4 regions of the Virgibacillus kekensis genome follow, and region 1 is predicted to be linked to each of the others. Evidence: riboswitches for the same ligand, from Rfam matches in the RefSeq annotation. Region 1 holds a riboswitch; each other region holds the start of a gene.

What was found. A riboswitch is a leader RNA that binds a small molecule or an ion and turns the genes downstream of it on or off. The one in region 1 is predicted to bind S-adenosylmethionine.
Region 2: it holds a riboswitch for S-adenosylmethionine, as region 1 does, so the genes downstream of both, ACFO3D_RS10705 (methionine ABC transporter ATP-binding protein) here and ACFO3D_RS12745 (5-methyltetrahydropteroyltriglutamate--homocysteine S-methyltransferase) in region 1, are expected to answer to the same signal.
Region 3: it holds a riboswitch for S-adenosylmethionine, as region 1 does, so the genes downstream of both, ACFO3D_RS18845 (carboxymuconolactone decarboxylase family protein) here and ACFO3D_RS12745 (5-methyltetrahydropteroyltriglutamate--homocysteine S-methyltransferase) in region 1, are expected to answer to the same signal.
Region 4: it holds a riboswitch for S-adenosylmethionine, as region 1 does, so the genes downstream of both, ACFO3D_RS14060 (5-methyltetrahydropteroyltriglutamate--homocysteine S-methyltransferase) here and ACFO3D_RS12745 (5-methyltetrahydropteroyltriglutamate--homocysteine S-methyltransferase) in region 1, are expected to answer to the same signal.

What each region holds. Positions count from the first base shown of each region.
Region 1 covers NZ_JBHSFU010000007.1:79,721-84,703, reverse strand. Annotated here, with positions in the region: gene sppA (signal peptide peptidase SppA) at 1-6, opposite strand, end outside; gene ACFO3D_RS12760 (YdbC family protein) at 164-388, opposite strand; gene ACFO3D_RS12755 (short chain dehydrogenase) at 401-1,000, opposite strand; gene ACFO3D_RS12750 (3'-5' exonuclease) at 1,041-1,655, opposite strand; SAM riboswitch class I at 1,792-1,896, shown strand; gene ACFO3D_RS12745 (5-methyltetrahydropteroyltriglutamate--homocysteine S-methyltransferase) at 2,026-3,132, shown strand; gene ACFO3D_RS12740 (GNAT family N-acetyltransferase) at 3,711-4,172, opposite strand; gene ACFO3D_RS12735 (DHA2 family efflux MFS transporter permease subunit) at 4,298-4,983, opposite strand, start outside.
Region 2 covers NZ_JBHSFU010000005.1:87,863-92,845, forward strand. Annotated here, with positions in the region: gene ACFO3D_RS10690 (YuzK family famiily protein) at 13-183, opposite strand; gene ACFO3D_RS10695 (MetQ/NlpA family ABC transporter substrate-binding protein) at 392-1,219, opposite strand; gene ACFO3D_RS10700 (methionine ABC transporter permease) at 1,235-1,903, opposite strand; gene ACFO3D_RS10705 (methionine ABC transporter ATP-binding protein) at 1,893-2,924, opposite strand; SAM riboswitch class I at 3,027-3,139, opposite strand; gene ACFO3D_RS10710 (thioredoxin family protein) at 3,212-3,526, opposite strand; gene ACFO3D_RS10715 (toprim domain-containing protein) at 3,700-4,053, opposite strand; gene gcvH (glycine cleavage system protein GcvH) at 4,308-4,691, opposite strand; gene ACFO3D_RS10725 (arsenate reductase family protein) at 4,763-4,983, opposite strand, start outside.
Region 3 covers NZ_JBHSFU010000015.1:204,518-209,500, forward strand. Annotated here, with positions in the region: gene ACFO3D_RS18835 (MotA/TolQ/ExbB proton channel family protein) at 1-1,661, shown strand, start outside; gene ACFO3D_RS18840 (OmpA family protein) at 1,651-2,343, shown strand; SAM riboswitch class I at 2,537-2,641, shown strand; gene ACFO3D_RS18845 (carboxymuconolactone decarboxylase family protein) at 2,791-3,456, shown strand; gene ACFO3D_RS18850 (LLM class flavin-dependent oxidoreductase) at 3,504-4,874, shown strand.
Region 4 covers NZ_JBHSFU010000007.1:324,468-329,450, forward strand. Annotated here, with positions in the region: gene ACFO3D_RS14050 (PucR family transcriptional regulator) at 1-928, opposite strand, end outside; gene ACFO3D_RS14055 (YkvI family membrane protein) at 1,058-2,155, shown strand; SAM riboswitch class I at 2,258-2,360, shown strand; gene ACFO3D_RS14060 (5-methyltetrahydropteroyltriglutamate--homocysteine S-methyltransferase) at 2,470-3,585, shown strand; gene ACFO3D_RS14065 (GntR family transcriptional regulator) at 3,825-4,499, shown strand; gene ACFO3D_RS14070 (trans-sulfuration enzyme family protein) at 4,565-4,983, shown strand, end outside.

The DNA of each region.
Region 1 (4,983 bases):
GTTCAATCCTGGTCCTCCATTTCCTTCTGCTTAAATATGTATTCTTTACTGACAGATACGCTTGTACATTATTATCGGAGAAACTGGCTTTCACCAGTTTATAGGTAAAAGCCTTGGTTCATCCAGACACGAAAAACTATTCTTCCGGTTCCCCGTCAGCTCCCTAAATTTCATCCTGATCAGCAAGAGCTTCCTTTAAGTTACTTAAATCCTCTTTTGTCAGAGTGACACCTTTCCCCATCTTTTCTTTGTCGGGTGCCCAGTCTCTGATGTCATATTTAGGATCCCGGCCATTCCAGCTGATCAGATTCAGTTCCTTGGTCCATCCTTTTGGCGATTCACTAAGTACAGCCATTGTTTTAATAATTTCAAATTTCAGCTCCGCCACATTCCGTTCCTCCTAGTACACTTCGTAATTGTTTCCGGTTTGCTTACCATTTACACTCTTCACAAATGCACGGGCAACACGGCTTGCCGGGACAGGTTCAAATCCTGCAAAAAAATCACCAAGCCGATCCCATGATTCCTGCACGATATTCGGGCTCACACTGTTGATACGAATCCCCCGCGGCATTTCGATCGAGGCTGCTTTAACAAAAGCTTTCACCCCACCATTAGCCATTGCAGCAGACGCACCCATCGGTATCGGATCATCCATCATTACCCCGGTAGTCAGCGTAAAACTGCCGTTGTCATTAACATGTTCCATGCCAAGCAGTACCAGATTAATCTGTCCTTTTAGTTTACTTTGAATTCCTTTTTCGTTAACTTCAGGTGTCAGCTCGGAAACAGCAGAAAAATTGGCTTTTCCCGAAGCATTGATGACTGCATCCACTTTGCCGATTTCTGCATACATTTCCCGTATGCTGTCAGGCGACGTAATATCCACTGACACATCAGCACCATTACGCCCTGCCTGGATAATTTCATTGTCACCTTCTAGTGCACTGACAATCTCTTTACCTATCGTTCCAGACGCGCCTACAACAAGTATTTTCATTTGACATCAACTCCTTCACATTTTAAAAACCTTCTCCGCTTTATCTGAAATAAAGCTTCCTGCTCTGCCTGGTCCGCTTAACTTTTGGCGGCACATAACCACGGTCATATACCCTACCCTTTGACATACGACACTTCTTTAAAAATATATCCATATCACCTGTATCGTATGTCTCAAATGCTTTTAATAATATTTTAGCCGCCACCCGCGCATCCTCAAGTGCGTGGTGGTGCTCAAAGGGAATCCCATGATGATTTGCAACGGTATTAAGTTTATGGTTCATCAGGTCCGGCCATACCTGCTTTGAAATATTAACCGTGCAAAGGTACTCCATTTCTGGATAGGAAATGTTGAAATAATCCAATGTATTCCGAATCACACTCATATCAAAACTTGCATTATGTGCGACAACTATTTTACGGGATAAGTAGTCTTTAAGTTTCGGCCAGATTTCCGGGAATGTTGGTGCATCCTCCACGTCTTCTTCACGAATACCGTGAATCCGTGTATTAAATGAGCTAAAATGCATCATGGGATTTATCAGGCTGTAAAATTCATCTATAATACCTGTCTGGTCAGCAACAACAACACCGACTGCACAGGGACTGTGACGCTTTTCGTTGGCTGTTTCAAAATCTATCGAAACAAAATACATGCCAGACCTCCTTCATAGCTTTATAGGATAATTTTAACACACCTGCTGAAGGCACCTTACAAAAAAGTTTCAAAATTGTATTGACTTTCATAATACGTCCGTGTATTGTATTCATTAACCAAAAAATTGAATAACTTTCTTATCCAGAGAGGTGGAGGGACTGGCCCTGCGAAACCTCAGCAACAGATTTTTTAATACTGTGCTAATTCCAGAAGCTTAACATTAAGCTTGAAGATAAGAAGAGCGACAATTACGGAACCTACTGCCCTCTTCTTTTTTCAGAAGAGGGCTTTTTATTTTTTATCAGGCTTATTGTCAGAGCTTCCATCTTCGGAATTACACAAAAAACTAATAGAAAGAGGGAATTTTCATGTCAGTTACATTAACCAAAGCACCATTCAGAGCCGATCATGTGGGGAGCCTGCTGCGACCTGACCGGTTGCACAAAGCACGCAAACAATTTAAAGATGGAAGCATCAGTGCCGCAGCTCTTCGGGAAGTTGAAAATGAAGAAATAAAGCGTGTTGTCGACAAACAAATTGAACTAGGCCTTAGAGTAGTTAGTGATGGAGAATTTCGTCGTACATGGTTCCACCTTGATTTTCTCGAGCATTTGAATGGAATAGATGGTTATATTCCAGACCACGGCTATAAATTCATCGGCACGGAGACAGAAAAGTATGACGTACGGAATACCGGCAAAGTTTCCTTTAATCCCAATCATCCTCATATACAGGATTTTGTGGACCTGAACAAAATCGTCGACGGCCGCGCAATCGCCAAACAGACTATTCCAAGTCCAAACCAGCTGTTTAACTCCGGCATTCATAACAGCGATGTTTATCCGGATATTGAAGACTATGCGAATGATATCATCAAAGCTTATCAGGATGCCATCCAGGCATTTTATGATGCAGGTGTTCGTTACCTTCAGCTCGATGATGTTTATATTGCGGGACTGTCAGCGCCTGAAATTCCATTCAACGAAGGAAAATATTCACGCGAACAACTTATTGACTTGGCGCTTCGCGTCGTAAACGGTTCACTTGAAAACAAACCAGAAGACCTGATCGTTACTACCCATTTATGCCGTGGGAATTATCAGTCTACATGGGCTTTCGAGGGCAGCTATGCAATTATTGCACCAACATTGCTCGCAAATGAAAATGTCGACGGATTTTTCCTTGAATACGATGATGAGCGTTCCGGAAGTTTTAAGCCACTTAAACATATTCCAAATGACGGACCACAAGTCGTACTTGGATTGGTTACTTCCAAGAATGGTGAACTAGAAGATAAGGAAGCAATTAAAACCCGGATCAGGGAAGCATCTCAGTTTGTCCCGCTGGAGCAATTATGTTTAAGTCCGCAGTGTGGTTTTGCATCCACCCATCACGGAAACAAATTGACCGAGGAGGAACAGTGGAATAAATTGAAATTCGTAGTTGACCTGGCAAATGAAGTCTGGGAGAAATAAGGATTAATAAAAGCCTGCAGCGAGGAGTTCTCACTGCAGGCTATTTTCAAACCATTTATTTACTATGCTGGCAGTTCTTCGCCGGGCTTTTTTCAGTATATTTAAAGAGGTACACTAAGAGACTGACAGAAAACAGTAACTCTACCATCATGGTAAGCAAACTAGGCGTAAGCTGCATATTTTCTCCCAACATTAATATTGGCTCATTCGAATTAAAATTGAATAAAAGATGACCAAAACAATACATGCCTGTAATCCAGACAATAGTAGTTAACATATTTTTCATCGGTCTTCTCCCTCACTTTCGTTACGTTGATTTAATCCTACATCATATTAACAAATTTCCACAGGAATTGGGAGCCTTTTATTGTATTTTTTTATAAAAATTTTTGCGGGAAATTTTACACCTAATCAGATTTAGTTAAACCATTGGTGTGACGGGCTATATCGTCCACTGATAATTCACCTGAAAGGATAGTATATGCCCTGTTTCCAAATCCACATGCACTATTTTACTTTAGGACATTTCGTCTGCCGATAACACCTTCGTTTTCGTTTTTTTCTGATTAGAACAAGACTTAGTCTGCCCAGTCAGCAGCGTCCAGTGACCAATACAGCATATCTCCATCAAAACAAGTTCGTTGCATTCCTGTTTTCTCAAGGACTCGAATAGAAGCAAAGTTATCATTCAAGCATTCTGCTGTAATCTGTTTCACCGCCCCCGTTTCAAAAGCCCAGTAGATTATTCCTGCAACCGCCTCAGTGGCATAACCTTTGCCCTGATGCATTGGTGAAACACCATAACCGATTTCTACATTCCCCTTTAGATCAGGACTTCCTTTAAAGCCGATGTCTCCAACAACTTCTCTTGTTTCCTTAAGAATAATAAACCATACGCCCCATCCTTCCTCAAGAGGATCCTCATTCAGTTTTTCGAGATACTTTTCAATATGAGGTCCCATCGTATATGACTCGGAATAATGAATGAACCTTTCCTGGTCACATGCTAATAACTCCAACTTATTCGTGAAAAATTCCATCGTAACTTCCTCATTTCATCTCTCAATCTCCAGTACTTCCAGATTATATTACCATAACAGTCACTAATATTTTTCGAAAAAAACCCGGGAACAGAATCCCCGAGTTGTTTAAGCATATTCTATTTTTAATTGTCCACACCGGGACGAGAATTTTTTACAAAGAAAGCAAGAATAAATCCAATCAGTGATATCACTCCAGCAACGATAAACGAAACATTTACGCCGTGTATCTCACCACTAATTCCTTCTCCAGGAATAATATTGTTGGACATGACCGTGACAAGCAGTGCTGTCCCCACAGCCCCTGCAATCTGGCGCATCGTGTTATTCATGGCTGTGCCATGCGGAATTACATCTGGTGGCAGTTGATTAAGTCCTGCTGTAGTAACAGGCATCATAACCATTGCTACCCCAAGCATCCGAACTGCATTAACGACTGTCAGATAAACAAAGGTTGTTTCGGTTGTCAGGTTAGTGAACATAAACGTTGTCACCGTCAAGATAAATAGACCGATGATTGCCAGCCAGCGGGCTCCGAACCTGTCGAATAATCGACCAGTCACTGGGTTCATCAGCCCCATCACAACTGCACCCGGAAGAAGCATAAGTCCTGATTCAAATGCCGTGAAGCCGAGCATGTTCTGCATTAATAACGGCAAAACAACCGCCCCACCAATCATCGCCATAAACACAATCATTCCAAGAATCGTTGTCAGCGTAAATATCGAGTATTTATATATTCGGAACTCAAGTATCGGTTGTTCCAATTTCAACTGTCTTAAAATAAACCATGTAAGTGCAATCGACCCGA
Region 2 (4,983 bases), on a different contig from region 1:
TTTTTATACTGATTATTTATGAATTTGACTATCGATTTCAGCAACCATGTGTTTACACTGTTCATATTCTTTCTGTCGTCTTTTCTCGACTGCAATACGCTTTTCCAATTTTCTTTCGTATTCAGCATACGGCATCTTATTGGACTGCTGCATTGCCTTCTCCATCTCTGGAGTGTAATTCATCGTTATCCCACTATTAATAGTGAACCATCCTTTCGATTTGATTACGATAATAAGGTTATCACAAATACGGTTCCCTTCACAAAGTGCATTTAAACGTATAAAAACGTCAGGGATTAGGTTTGAAAGAATGGTGAAAACATAACCACTTCATCTTAAAACATACCGCAAATACCTTCCATTTGCTGTACATTCCTTAAAATTCGCCATTTTAGTTGCTAGAAGAACCGTCCACTGGGACAACTGCTCCGTCAAATTTTTCGATAATAAAATTCTGTATTTCTTCGGAATGAAGAACATCCACCAGTGTATTTAGTGCTTTATTATCTTTGTTTTCTTTTTTCACTGCAATTACGTTAACATAAGGTGACTCCTCGCCTTCAAGGATTAATGCATCCTCAAGCGGGTTCAAATCAGCACCGATTGCATAGTTGGTATTGATTGCAACAAGTGTGTCTTCCTCGGTTTCGTAAAGTTCCGGTAGTAATGCTGCATCGTAATCATACGAAAACTTAAGGTTTTTAGGGTTTTCTACGACATCATCAACTGTAGCTTCAACTTTTTCGATGCCTTCCTTAAGTTTGATTAAACCTTCCGCCTCTAGTAAGGAAAGAATACGACCATGGTCGGCTATGCTACGGCTCATCAGTACTTCGGTGCCTTCAGGAATCTCTTCTACACTTTTTATTGATTTGGAGTAAATACCAATTGGCTCAATATGAATTCCACCGATATGGGTGAAATCATAACCAACTTCCTCTATCTGCTTATTGAGGTATGGAATGTGCTGAAAATAGTTCGCATCAAGATTGCCGTTTGATAGGTCTTCGTTTGGTAAAACATAGTCCTGATATTCTTCGATCTTAAGAGTGATCCCTTTTTCCTCAAGAATTGGTTTTGCCTCTTCAAGGATTTCCGCATGCGGTGTACTTGATGCTCCAACTTTAATAACATTATCGTCCGAGTTTGTTTCTTCTCCACCACAGGCTGCCAGTATAAGTACAGTTAGTATTGAAGCAAATGCTAATATTTTTTTCATTTTCCTATCTCCTTTTTATCTTTTGTCTAATTTATTTGAAATAAAGTCTCCAATGAATTGGAAAATAAATACGATAATTATGATGAGTACGGTACAGACAAACACAACATCAAACTCCCGACGCTGAAACCCGAAGAAATATGCATAATTTCCAAGGCCACCGGCACCGATTACACCTGCCATTGCTGTATAGCCGATAAGGGCGATTGCTGTAACAGTCAGCCCTGATATTAATGCAGGCATCGATTCAGGAAGTAATACCCGGAAAATAATCGTGTGCGTTTTTGCCCCCATTGACTTGGCGGCTTCTACCACACCTTTGTCAACTTCCTTTAAGGCGATTTCTACAAGACGACCGTAAAATGGCGCCGCGCCGATTATCAGAGCGGGTAATGCAGCATTAGGACCACGGATCGTTCCAATAAGAAAGTCGGTGAACGGAAATAACAATAAGATTAAAATAATGAAAGGTATTGCCCTAAATACGTTTACGATTGCAGCTACAATCAGGTTAAGGAACTTATTCTGCCAGATGCCACCTTTCATTGTTAAATAGAGAAGCAGTCCAAGCAGAATTCCAAGAATAAACGTTCCTGCCAGTGCAATTATCGTCATATAAAATGTTTCATATGTCGCCGTATACAAGTCCTGCATGTCCAGGTTGGGAAACAAATTATTCAGCATCATGGATCACCTCCACTTCCACTGAAGTTTCCTCTGTAATAAAACCGACTGCCTGACTAATCTCTTGCGATTCTCCAATCACTTGTACAAACAAGGTTCCGTACGCACCACGTTGAGTATTGGTAATTTTACCCTGCAGGATATTTACTTCGATATTAAATTTCTTGGAAACCTGGCTGATTAATGCCTGGTTTGTGGTCTCCCCGATAAAGTGAAGTCGAAGAAGTTTACCGTGTTCATATGTTCCGATTAGATGGTCAATTCCTTCGTCTTCATCATTCACACCCATAACCTGCTCAACAAATTTCCTGGTTACAGGCTGTTTTGGACGTAAAAAGACGTCGAGAACATCTCCCTGTTCCACGATCTTCCCATCCTCCATAACTGCAACTTGATTGCAGATTTTACGAATGACGTGCATCTCATGAGTGATTAGGATAACAGTCAAACCCAGCTTCTCATTGATATCCACCAATAGGTCGAGTATGGAATTGGTTGTTTCCGGATCCAGTGCTGATGTTGCTTCATCACAGAGCAGTACTTTAGGTTTATTGGCAAGTGCCCTTGCAATCCCAACTCTTTGCTTCTGGCCACCACTTAGTTGGGAAGGATATGCATGCTCTCTTCCTGCCAGGCCAACCAGTTCAATCAGTTCCTGCACTCTTTTCTGCCGCTCGCTCTTAGGGACCCCAGCAATTTCCAGCGGAAAGGCGATATTATCTGCTACTGTTCTGGACCAGAGCAAGTTAAAGTGCTGAAAAATCATCCCGATTTCCTGCCTTGCTGCCCGAAGCTGTTTTGTGTTAAGTGCAGTAATTTCCTGATTGTCAATTGTAATATTTCCTCCGGTTGGTTCTTCCAGCCGGTTCAGCAGCCTTACGAACGTACTTTTGCCCGCCCCGCTGTATCCGATAACACCAAAAATTTCGCCTTCTTTTATATCAAGGGTCAAATTATCAACTGCTGTAATATTACGATCTTTGGCTGTAAATACTTTGTTTAAACCCTTAATTGTAATCACGGTAATCCTCCTCTGCCTTATCTGCTATTATGTCCTAATGAAATAGAAAAACGCCTTTCTGCAAGAGAACAGAAAGACGTAAACATATGTGGTCTTCAAGTTCCCTTATCTGTCAAAGCCATTGCTTTGCAGGAATTGGCACCTTTCAGATATATAATTCATCTGAGGTTGCCGCGGTTTCACAGGGCCAGCCCCTCCACCGCTCAAGATAAGAGATAATACATATTTAATTTAAAATCGATAATCATGATGATAGCATTGCTTTGTTAACCTGTCAATAAAAAATGTTATTTTCCTGCAAATAAGCTTGGCTCGTATTTCATGAGGTAACTGTATATATTGGCAGTGGATTTGAATGCATACACTTTTTCCCTGATCCGATTACCATCTTTAATCAGCAAACAAGGAACACTCTCAATCTGATGCTCCTGCATAAATTCAGGGTGTAGTGAGGCATTCATTTCGAAAAAAATAGTATCCTGATGGACCTTTTCTATTTTTTCAAGCATTCCCCTGGCAACTGCGCAGGTCCCACAAAATGGTGTATAAATATATAGCAAGTAATGGTCTTTTTTCAAAATTTCGTCCGTAACCTTTTCCAACAAAATCACCCTTAATAACTTGGTTCGGCATTAAATATAAAACTTAGTATTTGATATAGAATTTCCAAAAAGAGTCTCTGCTTTCTAAAAGGTCCTTATATATGAAATACAAGTCCTAATGGCGAATGCCATAGTCGCACATATGCAGGCAGTATAACTTAACTAACTACCTGCTAAAGTAAAAAAAGTGGATTGACTTCAATTCGCTTTCCGATTAATGCGGTGGCAAGGACATTTTCCGGTGTAGTGGCCACCTCCCGATATTCACTGCTTACATGAATATGCTCAGCATGCGGAAGCTCCTTCGCAAGCTGTTTACGTAACTTTAATCCGGAGTTATCTTCATCAACCAGTATATAAACATCACGATTATCCAAATCATATGTCTCTAAAAGTTCGTCAAGACGTTCAACGCCAAGCGTACCATTGGTGCAGATAATTTCAACTTGATCGTTTATTACCCGTTTGATTTGTTTTTTATCTGTAAGACCTTCCACGATAATCACTTTTTCCGGGTCATGCGTCATCATAACATGCACTCCTTAAACAAGGTCAAATTACCGAACTGACATTACCATTAATTCCCTTGATTCACACATACGTATCGTTTGGGGAAACATTCTTTTCTTTATTTTATGTAAAAACACAAGGTTTAGGCACACATAAGAAATTTGCCCAATATCTAGCTTGAGAACAAGGAGTGAATACTGGCGGTAAAATAAAAGATTGACTATGAACCATAGCTGTTCAATAGCCAATCTCTGTATTAAATCTGATATAATTAGTCTTCTTCTGTTACTTCCTGATATTGCTCAGCAGATAACAGGTTTTCGAATTCTGAGTCGTCAGATGGTTCGACAACAACCATCCATGCCTTTTCGTATGGAGATTCATTAACGAACTCAGGGCTGTCTTCAAGTTCCTCATTAATCTCTACTACAGTGCCACTTAATGGCGCATACAATTCAGAGACTGTTTTAACAGATTCAACACTTCCGAAAGGTTCATCTGCTTCAATTTCATCACCAACTTCAGGCAGTTCCACAAAAACAATATCACCTAATTCAGACTGTGCAAAATCAGTGATCCCGATACGGACCTTGCTGTCTTCTTTTTTAACCCACTCATGTTCTTCAGAATATAATAAGTCTTTTGGCAAGCTCATAGAAAATCCCTCCATTTAATAATTGCATTATTACTATACTAGGTAATAATGCTTTTTTCTAGTATTTCAGCTTAACTTTGTAGCCATGTATCGTTGAAAGTTTCTTCCTTGAATCCAACAGTTACTTTCTCTCCATCTGTTACAATTGGACGCTTGATCAGCATACCATCAGATGCGAGTATTTCAGCCATTTCCTGAGTATCCGCATCAGTAATTTTTTCTTTTATATTCAATTCACGGTACTTTTTCCCACTTGTGTTGAAGAACTTTTTAGGTGGCATCTCGCTTTTGG
Region 3 (4,983 bases), on a different contig from region 1:
ACATAGATACTACAAATCAATTGGATATTGAACCACTGCGTACGTTTAAACAACAATACGAAGCGGCCAGGGAAAAAGAATCAATCAAACCGGAAACGTTCGTCCAGGAGAAGTTTTCCGGTTGGCGTGTATTCAACGTGCCTGTTGTGAATCTAATTAAAATGGTGCAGATGACGGTGTCCATATTTATTTTAATCGGGGTACTCGGAACTTTTATCGGTCTGACAATTTCTTTGGGAAGCATCAATGCGACCGGCAGCCAACTTGTGGAGAATGTAGCGGCAGTACTGTCAGGGATTGACGTTGCTTTTTACACCAGTATTGCTGGTATGGGACTGTCCCTGATCATGACTGTCATTACGAAGGTGTTAAATACCGAATACATGCTGACGGATATTATGCTAAAAGTCGAATCCAATCTGGAAGAAAATGAACAGCAGGGGATAAACCGTCTGATTGAGGTATCAGAGGCCATCAATAATTCTATTCAGCATCTTGAGGAAACGAACCAGAAATCATTGACAGGAATGGAAAGTGCCTTTTCTGGTTTTCAGGAGTATACTACTGGTCTGCAGCAGTCAGCAAAAGATCTGGCGCAGTTTAACGAGGGGCTTTCCAACAACCTGGAGGACTTCCAGGAGCTGTTCCATCATGTAAAAGAGGTAACCGATGGATTTGGCGATTCCACCACAAAGCTGAATGATAATTTTGATTCGTTATTTTCTTATTTTAAGAAGATGGACACCAGGAATGAGCGAATGGCTAATGCATTTGAAAATACCTTTGAGCGAGTAAAAGAAGTATCGTCTGTACAGATGGATACTCTCAATAATTTCGAGGATTCTGTCACCGAGCTGAAAAACTTTATATCCTCCATCATGGAAGAGCAGCAAGCCATCCACACCAAATTTGAAAGCCTTACACAGGTAAGTGGGGACCTTGCTAAAACAATGGAGTCACACAACAAGGAATTCAAACAGATATTTGGTAATGATGTAAGCACGAAACTGACCGGCATCATTACGCACATAGGAGAATTATCCAAGGACTTTGACCGGATCGGCGACCCAATCGGACAGTTGCCACAGGCGCTCGAAGTAATCAATCAGACGCAAAGCGACTATAAATATTTGCTGTCTGACCGTTTCGACGAGTTGAAGGATTTTAACCGCACCTTCAATAATCATTTGAAGACACATGCTGACGATTCACAGGCATTTGAACGGAAGATTCATGAGGCGACCAACACGTATGAAAGAATCGGAATGCAAAATAACCAGCTGATCAATGAAATAAACAAGACCATTTCTCAGATGAACAGCACATTCAACCAACGCGAAAATCAGATGGAAGCAAGTGTTGAGGTTTTAAAGAACACGCTTTCCAGTTATGTAGCGGGTCTGGAAGGCGCACTTGGAGGGAAGCTTGATAACGTAGGCAGGAATATCAGCGAATCAGTGGAGCGGACAAATCAAGGACTCAAGAACGAATTCCAGGAAATTCGACGGCTATCCAATGAGTTTCAGCAAAATAATTCTCGCTTTATTCAGCAGACACTTCAGGAACTTAACAGGGAAATACAAGGGCTGAACCGGCAATTAGGTAAGTTTGGCCGCCCGGTGGAAAATAATAATGTAAGGCTGAGACAGAATGACTACTAAATACCAGCGGCTTTTCAAAAGGGAACAGGACGAAGGACATTTCTGGCCATCGTTTACCGATCTGCTGACCATTATTTTGTTATGTTTTATTCTAATTTTCATTGCGATGATGATTATCAAGTCGCTGCAAATTGAAGAAATGAAAAAGACCATTGATCAAATCATGGGTGTAAGGGCAAAGCTTGTAAATGAGCTGCAGGCGGAGTTCAGTGATTCATCCCTGGGCATTGAAGTGGATGAAAAAACTGGTGCTATCATCTTTAATACAGAAATACTGTTTGCTTATGATAAATCTGAACTGAAGCCGGAGTCCTATCAGTTTTTGAATGAATTTGTCCCTAAGTATTTGGACATTTTGCTGCAGAACGGATTTGAAGACTACGTAGCTGAAATCATTATCGAAGGCCACACCGACCGTGATGGAAGCTATTTATATAACTTACAGCTTGCACAGGAGCGGGCGTACAGCGTCGCAGAATATATTTTAAGCGATGATTTTCCGTATAAAAATATTCAAAAGCACCTGCAGGAGAAACTAACGGTTAACAGCAAGTCTTTCACCGACTTTCGCAACAATGAGTCCGGTGAATACAGCGCAGCTGCTTCACGTAGAGTGGAATTTAAATTTAGGCTTAAGGATGAAGAGATCCTGGAAAAGACAAGGGAAATTTTGGCGAAATAGAAGAAAGGATTAAGGTGGTTAGTAACAGCTGGTTCTTTTTTCCGTATGCAAAGTTGTTTACTATTACGAGCAAGGAATCATTCACACGTTTGTATCCACCTTTTTACCTGGTTTGAAAAAAAATCACTTTTCTTACTTGACAGCTTTTTCTGTGTTCGATACTATTATGTACAATTATAAAAATTGAATAGTACTCTTATCCAGAGTCGGGGGAGGAAACTGGTCCTGTGATCCCGCAGCAACCTGTCATTATAACAAGGTGCTAATTCCAGCAAGCATTGCGCTTGAAAGATGAGATGGAGCTTTTTTTAAATTGACCTCTTCCTCATCGGGAGAGGTTTTTTAGTTTTTAAGGGGGGAGGTTGGAATACAGGAAAGCGTAATGTTTTAAACCAAGTAAAGTAATAAGTTTAGTACGTATTTAAATTTATTTAGGGAGAGATGAAAATGACAGTTACAAAAAACGATAGTCTGTACAAAAAATCTTATTTTAGCAGAATCACAGAATTGAAGAATTATGCGCCGGAGACATTCCAAGCTTTTTTCAACTTTAATGATCAGGCATTAGCCGATGGGAAGCTATCCGTTAAACTCAAGGAATTAATCGCCGTTGCGGTCGCCCATATCACTGGGTGCCCCTATTGCATCGAATTGCACGTAGGAAATGTGAAAAAGAACGATGCCTCGAAAGAAGAAGTGTCAGAAGCAATCTTTGTAGCGACCGCATTGAAAGCAGGCTCATCGTTCGCTCACGGAGTAAATGCCCTGAACGCATTTGACGGGGAAGGTGATGACGAGCTCTATAAAGCTTCCTACTTCAACCGGATTAAGGAGTTTTCTGGACTGAATGGTGATGCTTTCACAGCTTTTCTGGATTTTGACAAGAAGGCAGTTAAAGCCGGGAAGCTTACGGTAAAAGAAAAGGAATTAATTGCTGTGGCGTCTGCACATACAACAGGGTGTCCCTATTGCATTGACCTGCATACCAAGAATGCCAAGAAAGAAGGAGCAAGCCTGGAGGAAATCTCTGAAGCTATCTTTGTCGCAGTAGCTCTAAAAGCAGGATCGGCTATCGCGCACAGTGTCAACGCATTAAACGCTTACGATGACTAAGATAGCATTCTTGTAAAAAAAACACCTAAAAAAAGGAGACCTGCTGTATGGCTAAACAGATTCATTTAAACGGATTTATCCAGAATTCACCATCACCGCATTCAACTGGTTTATGGAAGCATGAGAAAGATGAAGGGGTTAACCATAATAGTCTTTCCTATTGGATTGACGCTGCTCAAACGCTGGAACGTGGTAAGTTTGATGCGCTTTTTATCGCTGATGTGCTTGGCACGTATAGCGTTTATGAAAACAGTCACCGTGCCGCAGCAAAAGGGGCTGTGCAGCTACCAGCCCATGACCCGCTGATACCGATATCCGCGATGGCTGCTGCCACGGAAAGCCTTGGGTTTGCACCAACCATTTCTGCTACATATGCCCAGCCCTATGCTTTAGCACGGCAGTTGTCGACGCTAGATCATTTAACTGGCGGAAGGGTCGCCTGGAATGTGGTGACATCATACCTGGAGAGCGAAGCAGTGAACCTGGGACTTTCCGGCCGTATGCCAAAAGAACTTAGATATGATCGCGCGGATGAATTTCTTGAAGTAGTTTATAAGTTGTGGGAGAACAGCTGGGATGATGAGGCTGTGGTTTATGACAAAGAAAACGATACATTCGCTGACCCGGAAAAAGTTCATTTGATTAACCATGAAGGGGAATTCTTTAACGTACCGGGACCGCATCTTGTGGAGCCTTCTCCTCAGCGGACACCAGTTTTGTTCCAGGCAGGGGCATCTCCAAAAGGAAGAGATTTTGCGGCCAAGCATGCTGAAGCTGTTTTCACAAAAAATCATTCACTGGATGCACTGAAGCAATATACAGCCGATATTCGTGAACGTACTAGACTACAGGGTAGAAACCCGGAAGATGTACTTATCTTTCCTATGATACTACCGATTATCGGATCAACGGAGGAAGAAGCATACGCAAAATATCAAGATTTAACCAGTCAGGTCAGCTATGAAGGTACAGCCGCACTTTTATCTGGCCATACTGGCATAGACTTCTCCCGATATGATCCGGATCAGTATATCGAGGACATGGAAACTGATGCTGTCCAAGGAAACCTGGATATGTATGCAAAGGACCCCAATAAAAAATGGACATTGCGTGAAGCGGTTAAAAATCATGGCCTTGGTAATGGAACCGTGAAGTTTATCGGTACCCCGGAACAAATCGCAGATAAAATCGAGGAATGGGCGAGAGAAGGCGATGTCGATGGTTTCAATATCGCGCAGACACATTCGCCAGGTACATTCCGTGAATTTGTGGATTACGTTGTCCCTGAACTCCAGAAGCGAGGAATCTATCGAAAAGAATATGAGGGTAGGACATTAAGGGAGAACATGTTTGGAAAAGGGAACGTCAGATTGCCGGATAATCATCCCGCGAAAAAGCTTGGAACTGTTAGCACCTGATTGTTGTTTTAGGACTGCGTATCGGATTATTCTAACGCAAGGGATTAGGAAATCGCGGAATAAGGTCCCGGCAGTCCAACTAAGTGGAACCTCATTCCGTTAATGGGGT
Region 4 (4,983 bases), 240 kb from region 1:
GAAAAACTCCGTTAAGCTTATCAGGAAACTTCTCCTTAAGTCTCAATACCTCTACTGCCTGATGATGGGAATCAGCTATATTTTGGGCAGAGTGATAGAAAAGCCCGGCAGAACCATTCACACTATTTAGTTTTAACTGTTTACTCATTTTCTGAATGAATTGGTGTATAAATTCATTTATCGTCTGGTCTGGGTTTGCTTCGTCATCTAACCTCACAAGCATGATAAATTCATTATCATCAAACAATCGGGTAATGACTGAAACCTTTACTTGTGATTCCGATAAATAATAGGCATGTTTTTCCATCTGCTCCGTAACTTCATCTGAAAAACTGATGATAACGATGGCTTTATTGCCTTCAAGATTGATATTGAACTGCTTGGCCTTCCGGTGAATATCATCACTATCCCTGAAATCGCCGCGTAAAAGCTGCCAAAAGAAATCCTTATAGCCTTCTTCGGATTTTTGACGTCGCTGCCGGCTTTGAAGGAAAAACTTTCGGACATAAGCGGAGGCTTCTTTAAACAATTTTATTTCTTCGTCGGAAAGGGTCTGGTCCGAAGTATGAGCCCAGATAAACCCAAGGATCTCATTCGATTTTCGGATAGAGATGGCAACCCGTCGCCCAAGCCCGATTTCTTTTATCTCCGGTATGATGACAGGATGGTCACTGTCGATTAGTTTAGGCATAATCCCATTTTTCCATAACCCATTTATAACCTTATCAGGAACTTTTCGGTTCATGATTGTTGAAATTCTTGCTTCATCAATATTCTCTTTATGTTTGCTGTATGAGACGACATGATGATTGGAATCCTCTATTGTAATTGGACATTTGAAAATATCAGCAATACGGTCAGCCAGCTCGTCGGGAGACACATATACTTCATTTAACCGATTTTTCAGTGTATCTTGATGTTGTGTCATTTATATTTCCTCCACATTTATTTGAGTAAATAAACAAATCGTAGTATTTATATTTTAGTATATACACAAACAAAAATCATCATTCGAATGTTATAGTGTAATGGGCAAATAGGAATGGAGGAAAGTAACATGAAGAAAGCTATGATTATTGGAAGCGCTTTTATGGGCGTAATCGTAGGTGCGGGGTTTGCTTCTGGGCAGGAAGTACTCCAGTATTTTACTAGTTTTGGTTTAATGGGCATCGTTGGAGCAATTATTTCAACCGCTTTATTTGCCTATGCAGGCATGGCTCTCGTATGGTTAGGGAGTAAAATGAAAACGACTTCCCATAAGGAAGTAATTTATAAAATAAGTGGTAGGACATTGGGAATGATCATTGACTATATTCTTATTTTTACTCTGTTCGGTGTGGGCGTCGTGATGATTGCGGGTGCAGGTTCCAACTTGAACCAGCAATTTGGATTACCATTTGTTGCAGGCTCTATTTTAATGACCGTTCTCGTTCTTTTGGTAGGAATGTTGAGAGTCAACAAAGTAGTTACCATCATTGGTGGTATAACACCTTTCTTGATTTTATTTGTATTGATCATTTCGGTTTACAGTTTAATGACAGCTGACGGATCGCTTACGACCTTGGATAGTGTTGCAAGGGAACTGCCTACTACATTACCGAACTGGTTAATTTCAGGGATTAATTACGTATCGTTTAACATTGCAGTAGGTGCATCCATGGCATTGGTAATGGGTGGAGCAGAAACAAATCATAAAACTGCTGCATTAGGTGGATTGGCTGGCGGTCTGGGAATCGGTGTCCTAATATTATTAAGTAACTTGGCTATTTTCTCCAAGGTTGAGCAAGTTGGCGGGGCAGAAATGCCGATGCTGGCGATTGTCAATAATATCTCACCGGTACTAGGAACATTTATGGCCATCATAATTTTTGCTATGATTTTCAATACGGCATTAAGTATGTTCTTCTCGTTTGCCGCTCGTTTTACTGAAGAAGGGACAAGCAAGTTTAAAGCATTTTTTACAGTTACGATGATTGTTGGGTTTGTGGTAAGTTTAATTGGGTTCACCGATCTTGTTGCATATTTTTATCCGCTTATCGGATATCTCGGTCTAGTATTGATTGCTGTATTAATCGCAGCCCCATTCCGAATTAGGAAATTAGAAATAGAGGAACAAAAAGGTGAAGTCGTAAATAAAAAAGAAGCGATGTCTTAAATACGTCGCTTTTTCCTTCGAGCTATATTTTAAAAATAATCTTGATTAAAATCACTACTCCGTGTAAGGTATTGATATAATCAAACAATTTAATACTTATTGATCTTATCAAGAAAGGTGGAGGGACTGGCCCGTTGAAGCCTTAGCAACAGACTTGTAAAAAAGTACTGTGCTAATTCCAGTAGCATTTGCTTGAAGATAAGAAGAGCGATTTCAGATTAAATGTGAAAATCAAAACCTCTTCTTATATAGAAGGGGTTTTTCTTATGGACAAGATTCAAGCAATGTACCATCAAAACGAGAGAGGGATTTAGATGACTAAAACAGCAGAAACGAATGTAGTTAGAGCACCCTTTAAAGGAGACCACGTAGGCAGCTTCCTTCGCCCTGAGCGTTTAAAAGAGGCACGAGCACAAAAAGAAAATGGGAAAATCACCGCCGAGCAACTGCGTGAAATTGAAAATGAAGAAATTACGAAACTAGTTGAAAAACAAAAGGAAGCAGGACTCCAAGCAATAACCGACGGGGAATTTCGCCGTAGCTGGTGGCATTTTGATTTTCTCGAAGGTTTCGATGGAGTTGAGGGTTATACTCCTGAACAGGGACTGCAATTTACTGGAGTAGATACGAAAAAACATGGCATTAAGGTAACCAGTAAAATTGGATTCAGTGATCATTACATGATAGATCACTTTAAATTCCTAAAAAGTATTGCCGGGGATGCGGTAGCGAAATTTGCGATTCCAAGTCCCAATATGTTGTTTTTCAGAGCGGATTTTGAGGAGGGGCTATACACCAGTGATGAGGAACTGTTCAATGACTTGATAGCTGCGTATCAGGGAGTTATTCAGGCACTTTACGATGAAGGATGCCGTTACTTGCAAATCGACGACACGTCCTGGGCGAGCTTTTTTTCCGAAGAAGGAAGAGCCGCGTTGAAAGAGAAAGGACATAATCCGGAAAAGCTTGCATCACTTTGTGCGCGGGCAATAAACGAATCAATTGCCAAGCGACCGAACGATTTACTCGTAACGATGCATATCTGCCGTGGAAATTATAAGTCAACGTTTATGACCAGTGGCAGCTATGAAGCACTTTCTGAAACAATCTTCGGCGGCCTGGATGTTGATGGGCTTTTCCTTGAATTCGATGACGAGCGCTCTGGTGGGTTCGAACCTTTGCGGAGCGTGAATCGATCTGATCTATATGTGGTATTAGGGTTGATTACATCGAAATTTAGTGATTTAGAAGATGAGGAACTTGTAAAGGCCCGAATTGAGGAAGCTGCCAAGTACGTACCATTGGAGCAGCTTTGTTTGAGCCCTCAATGTGGTTTTGCTTCTACAGAAGAAGGAAATAATCTAACCGAAGAACAACAATGGGAAAAAATACGTCACGTGGTGAAAATCGCCGGAGATGTATGGAAGTGATGATATAAAGAGCAGGCAAGGTGGAGAGCCTATGCACCTCGGCAACCATTTAAATTATTTTGCTTTACGACTTAACCCCTTCTCTGTATGGAGAGGGGTTTTAATATTGATTAAAAAACTGTACTATTTCTTTTAGTGAATCATCGATACAGTTGTGTTTATTCTGAAAATCACTTGACAAAAATTAAGGCTTAACTCAAAATAATTGTATACAATTATACATAAAAGGTGTGCGTAGAATGAATAGTAATCGAAATATTAGAGTGGTAACGAAAGATTTTGTTTATGATCAAATTAAGCAAAAAATTATATCAGGTCGTTTGAAACCGGATGACAATGTTGTGGAAGAAAGTTTAGCTAAGGAATATGAAGTTAGCAGAACACCATTGCGTGGAGCTTTACAACAGTTGGAACACGAAGAATTATTGGTAAGAAAACCAAATGGAAGGATGAAAGTAGCCCCTATTACTGCCAAAGAAGCAAGGGAAATATTTATGGTTCGCAGCAGGTTGGAAGGAATTATTGCCATTGACGCTGCTAAACATATAACTAGAAAGGATATAACGTTTTTAAAGCACATCGCATATATGATAGAGGAATGCTCAGAACAAGGGCTTCACCATGATCAGGTTGATTACGGTATGAAATTCCATTCCTATTTATATGAAATAAGTGGAAATAAAGCCGCAACAAAAATATTGAATTTACTCAATAACCATATTAATCGATATCGTAGGCTAGGGCTGATTGATAAAACCAAGAGAATTAACAAAGAAGTGGATGATCATGCCCTCATACTGGAGTATATAGCTATGGGTGAAAAGAATAAAGCGGAATTAGCAGCACAGCAACATGTTATTAATAGTATGAATGCTGCAATTGAAAGAATTAAAGAATTTCAGCAACCTGATTAACCACATACTCTAAATTTCATTAAAATTGTATACAATTATACATAATTTAAAAGGGGGAAATATAAATGAGTTGGAAAATAGGTACTAGGATCATTCATGAAGATTTACAACCTGACCCACAAACTGGGATGGTCACCCAAAGCATAACTCCAGCCGTAGCGTATGCTTTTCCAGATACCGATACGGCAGCAAAGGTGGTTTCAGGGGAGAAAGAAGGGACATGTTACGGTCGATATGGTAACCCGACGGTCAAAATATTGGAAAAGAAAATTGCTTCACTAGAAGGAGGCGAAGACTGTCTAGGTTTAGCCAGTGGAATGGCAGCTATTTCAACTGCATTATTAACATTTTTGCAGAATGGTGATCATGTAATCGTGACAAAAGATGTTTACGGCGGAACGTATAGTTTCTTGGATTCGCTAGCTCCAAGGTTTGGAATAGAAGTTAGTTTTACCGATTGTACGAATGTTCATAATGTAGTAGA